Regions from separate parts of the Pseudomonas sp. 910_21 genome, predicted to be linked through region 1. Evidence: predicted binding sites of a transcription regulator. Region 1 holds the regulator's gene; the other holds the start of a gene.
What was found. Region 1 encodes sigma-54, which starts transcription at its own class of promoters, with help from an activator protein. Its sites were predicted from a motif close to ANTGGCATNNANNTTGCTNT; they were not measured.
Positions count from the first base shown of each region.

Region 2: glnK (P-II family nitrogen regulator) is a predicted target of sigma-54. The motif match lies at 1,193-1,212, and genes of this name have one in related genera.

Region 1 covers NZ_VXCY01000001.1:884,486-886,880, reverse strand. The annotation lists gene hpf (ribosome hibernation-promoting factor, HPF/YfiA family) at 1-305, opposite strand, end outside; gene FW796_RS04100 (RNA polymerase factor sigma-54) at 431-1,924, opposite strand; gene lptB (LPS export ABC transporter ATP-binding protein) at 2,107-2,395, opposite strand, start outside.
Region 2 covers NZ_VXCY01000003.1:446,727-449,121, reverse strand. The annotation lists gene FW796_RS12095 (YifB family Mg chelatase-like AAA ATPase) at 1-560, opposite strand, end outside; gene FW796_RS12090 (accessory factor UbiK family protein) at 740-1,000, opposite strand; gene glnK (P-II family nitrogen regulator) at 1,417-1,755, shown strand; gene FW796_RS12080 (ammonium transporter) at 1,789-2,395, shown strand, end outside.

The DNA of each region.
Region 1 (2,395 bases):
TAGCGACCCGTGCCTTGGAGAAGGTGGAGTTGCTTTTCCTTATGCTTTTTCAGTTGGCGGTCAAGCTTGTCCGTGAGCAGGTCAATTGCGGCATACATATCGTCATGTTCTGCATTGGCGACGACCTCCCCACCGTGGATGTGCAGGGTGGCTTCGATTTTCTGCTTCAGCTTCTCTACAGCCATGGTGACCTGCACATTGGTAATCTTGTCGAAGTGCCGCTCCAGCCGGTCGAGTTTCTCGCCGATGTAAGCGCGCAGAGGTTCAGTCACTTCGAGTTGGTGTCCACTGATGTTGACTTGCATACAGCTTCTCCTTCGTTGCCAGTGCATAACGCGGCAGGCTGGGTTGCCTGCCACCTAGACCGCGTTTGAAACCGACTTTCGACCTGTTTCAAACACACTCTGAAACGCTGTGGCCAGCCCGGCGGCTACATCAACCGCTTCCGTTCGCTGGAAGGCGCGATCCCAAGGGATTCGCGGTACTTGGCGACGGTACGACGGGCTACCTGAATGCCTTGTGCCTCCAGTAAACCAGCGATCTTGCTGTCACTCAACGGCTTTTTCTGATTTTCCGCAGCCACCAGTTTTTTGATGATCGCGCGGATCGCCGTGGACGAGCATTCGCCGCCTTCGGAGGTGCTGACGTGGCTGGAGAAAAAGTATTTCAGTTCATATATGCCCCGGGGGGTATGCATGAATTTTTGCGTGGTCACACGGGAAATGGTCGATTCGTGCATGCCCACAGCTTCGGCGATGTCGTGCAGAACCAGAGGTTTCATGGCTTCATCGCCGTACTCCAGGAAGCCCCGTTGGTGCTCGACGATCTGAGTGGCGACTTTCATCAGGGTTTCGTTGCGGCTCTGCAGGCTCTTGATGAACCAGCGAGCTTCCTGCAACTGATTGCGCATGAAGGTGTTGTCGGCACTGGTGTCGGCGCGGCGAACAAAGCCGGCGTACTGTGCGTTGACCCGCAGGCGTGGCACGGACTCCTGATTCAATTCCACCAGCCAGCGCTCGTTGTCCTTGCGCACGATGACGTCCGGGACCACGTATTCGGCTTCGCTGGATTCGATCTGTGAGCCCGGGCGCGGGTTGAGGCTCTGCACCAGTTCGATGACCTGACGCAGTTCGTCTTCCTTGAGCTTCATGCGGCGCATCAGCTGGCTGTAGTCGCGACTGCCCAGGAGGTCGATGTAGTCACTGACCAGGCGCTGGGCTTCGCTCAGCCAGGGAGTTTTCGCTGGCAGTTGGCGCAGTTGCAGCAGGAGGCATTCGCCCAGGTTGCGGGCGCCGATGCCGGCCGGCTCGAATTGCTGGATGCGGTGCAGGACGGCTTCGATCTCGTCCAGTTCGATGTCCAATTCCGGATCGAAGGCCTCGAGAATTTCTTCAAGGGTCTCGTCCAGGTAGCCCTGATTGTTGATGCAATCGATCAGGGTCACGGCGATCAGGCGGTCGGTATCCGACATCGGCGCCAGGTTCAGTTGCCAGAGCAGGTGGCTTTGCAGGCTCTCGCCGGCCGATGTGCGAGTGGTGAAGTCCCACTCATCGTCATCGCTGCTGGGCAGGCTGCTGGCGCTGGTCTGGTAGACGTCTTCCCAGGCGGTGTCCACCGGCAGTTCGTTGGGGATGCGTTCGTTCCATTCGCCTTCCTCGAGGTTATCCACCGTGGGGGCGGTTTCCTGGTAGGAGGGTTCCTGGATCTCGGTGTTGGGTTTGGACTCTGTGTTGTCGGCCAAGGGGTCGCTGTTGTCGAAGTCTTCGCCATCTTCCTGGCGTTCGAGCATCGGGTTGGACTCCAGGGCTTCCTGGATTTCCTGTTGCAGGTCCAGGGTCGACAATTGGAGCAGGCGGATGGCCTGTTGCAGCTGCGGTGTCATCGTCAGCTGCTGGCCCATTCTCAGGACTAGCGATGGTTTCATGGCAGGGGCTTAACACCTTATTTGCCGGCGCACATGCGCCATCCACTACAGGGCGCCGGAGCGCCAAACATAAGCAAATTATATGCCTGAAACTGAAGTGTTTGCCTAGAGCGCTGTAACAATAAAATTTGTAGGGATTTATTGTTCCTGGCGCTCTGGCATCTAGCCCGACACCTCAGCCTTTACAGGCGGAACTCATGGCCCAGGTAGACTTCCTTGACCAGTTCGTTGGCCAGGATGGTCTCGGAGTCGCCTTCGGCGATCAGTTGCCCGTCATTGACGATATAGGCGGTTTCACAGATGTCCAGGGTTTCGCGGACGTTGTGGTCGGTGATCAGCACCCCAATGCCCTTGGCCTTCAGGTGGTGGATGATCTGCTTGATATCGCCGACCGAGATCGGGTCCACGCCGGCAAAGGGTTCGTCCAGCAGGATGAACTTGGGGGCAGTGGCCAGGGCGCGGGCGATTTCC
Region 2 (2,395 bases), on a different contig from region 1:
GGCGAGTGATTTTCCTGCAAACCGTCGCTGACGTAAGGCGGGAGGGGGGCGTGACCATTGAAGTGGGCGACGGCCTCCAGCAGATGGTCTACGGCGATCACCTCAAGGCCCGAGGCCAGGCAGGCTTCCTCGGCATTGGCACGGGGCACCAGCAGGGTGTGTCCAGCCTTGCGTGCCGCCAGCGCGGCCGGGAGCACACCGCGCACCGCTCGCACCTCGCCGGACAAGGCCAGCTCACCCAGGCATTCGATGTTGTCCAGTGCCAGGGCCGGCACCTGCACGCTGGCGGCGAGGATGCCCAGGGCGATGGCCAGGTCGAATCGTCCACCATCCTTGGGCAAGTCCGCCGGAGCCAGGTTGAGGGTGATGCGTCGAGACGGGAAATTGAATCCGGCGTTGAGAATGGCGCTGCGCACCCGGTCCTTGCTTTCCTTGACTGCGGCTTCCGGCAGCCCGACCAGGGTCAGGCTCGGTAGGCCGTTGGCCAGGTGCACTTCAACGCTGACAGCTGGAGCCTGTACGCCCACTTGGGCACGGCTGTGGATGATTGCCAGGGACATGGGGAGATCTTCCTTGAGACGGCGGGAACCGCGTCCTGCGGTGCTGCAAGGATAGATGAGGGCTTTGGCGGGAGGAGGCTTTGAATGCGCACAGGATATGTCACCGGCGCTACGGCTTTCGTTGGCAAACCGGCTCCAGGTTTGTAGGAGCCGGCTTGCCGGCGAATCGCGGGTTCAGCTCATTGCGCTGTCGGATTGAGTCGGGCTTCCAGCTCCGCCACTTTGGCCTCGAGGCTTTCCAGGCGTGCCCGGGTGCGGGCCAGGACCACCATCTGGCTGTCGAATTCTTCCCGGCTGACCAGGTCCAGCTTGCTGAAGCCGCTTTGCAGCAGGGCCTTGAACTGGCTTTCGATTTCATTGCGAGGCAGAGGTGTTTCACCGCTGAGCAAACGCGAGGCGTGGCCGCTCAGGGCATCGAGAAGGTCTTTGGGCGCGAGCATGGGAGTGTCCTGAATAGCAGATGGGCCGCAGTGTATCACGCACGGCTCAAGGGCTTGGTGATGCCCGGTCTGCACGTTTTTCGCGCATTCGGGCGGGCGCTCACGCACCGTTATTGTGCGTATCCGCAGTGCCGATTTGTGGCAAGCCCGGGCGGCCCTGGGCAAAGGATTGAAATCACTGATTTTTCCCGAGCTGGCAAGCTTTCTGCTTAGACCCTGGTGACCCATGCACTGATGCAGTCGCTGTGACGAATGCAGTGCGGCAGGCGGAGCGGGGAGTGTTTCGTCAGAAGCGGTTAGCTGGCGTCGGTCTGGCTGAGGAAGGCCGACGATGCGTTACAAAGCCAGGCACTGCGCTTAGACTTGAGTCGGGTTTGTTTTCCTGGGGCAAGTCCACCAATTCGGGAGAGAGTTTCATGAAGCTAGTCACTGCCATCATCAAGCCGTTCAAATTGGACGACGTGCGCGAGTCGCTGTCCGAGATCGGCGTGCAGGGCATTACCGTCACTGAGGTCAAAGGCTTCGGCCGGCAGAAGGGTCACACCGAGCTGTATCGCGGTGCGGAGTATGTGGTGGATTTCCTGCCCAAGGTGAAGATCGATGTCGCCATTGACGACAAGGATCTTGACCGGGTTATCGAGGCGATAACCAAGGCCGCCAACACCGGCAAGATCGGTGACGGCAAGATCTTCGTGGTCAATCTGGAACAGGCTATTCGCATCCGTACCGGCGAAACCGATACCGACGCAATCTAAGCCGCCAAACCCAACGCCCCAGGAGAAAACAATATGACTCTGCGTAAATTCGCAGGGCTAGGAGCCCTTTTGTCCCTCGTAATGCCTGGCCTGGCCATGGCAGCAGACGAAGTGGCAGCTCCAGTCCTCAATTCCGGCGACACCGCCTGGATGCTGACTTCCACAGCCTTGGTGCTGTTCATGACCATTCCTGGCCTGGCGCTGTTCTACGGCGGCATGGTGCGGTCGAAAAACATTCTTTCGGTGATGATGCAGTGCTTCGCCATTACCGGCCTGATCAGCATTCTGTGGGTCATCTATGGCTACAGCATTGCGTTCGACACGACGGGCATGGAGCAGGGAGTCGTCAACTTCAACTCCTTCTTCGGGGGCCTGGGCAAGGCTTTCCTGGCGGGCGTGACCCCAGCCAGCGTAACCGGCCCGGCGGCGCTGTTCCCTGAAGCGGTGTTCATCACCTTCCAGATGACTTTCGCCATCATTACTCCGGCGTTGATTGTCGGTGCCTTCGCCGAGCGGATGAAATTCTCCGCCATGCTGATCTTCATGGGTGTCTGGTTCACCCTGGTGTATGCACCGATCGCGCACATGGTCTGGTCCGGCAACGGCGGCCTGATGTGGGACTGGGGCGTGCTGGACTTCG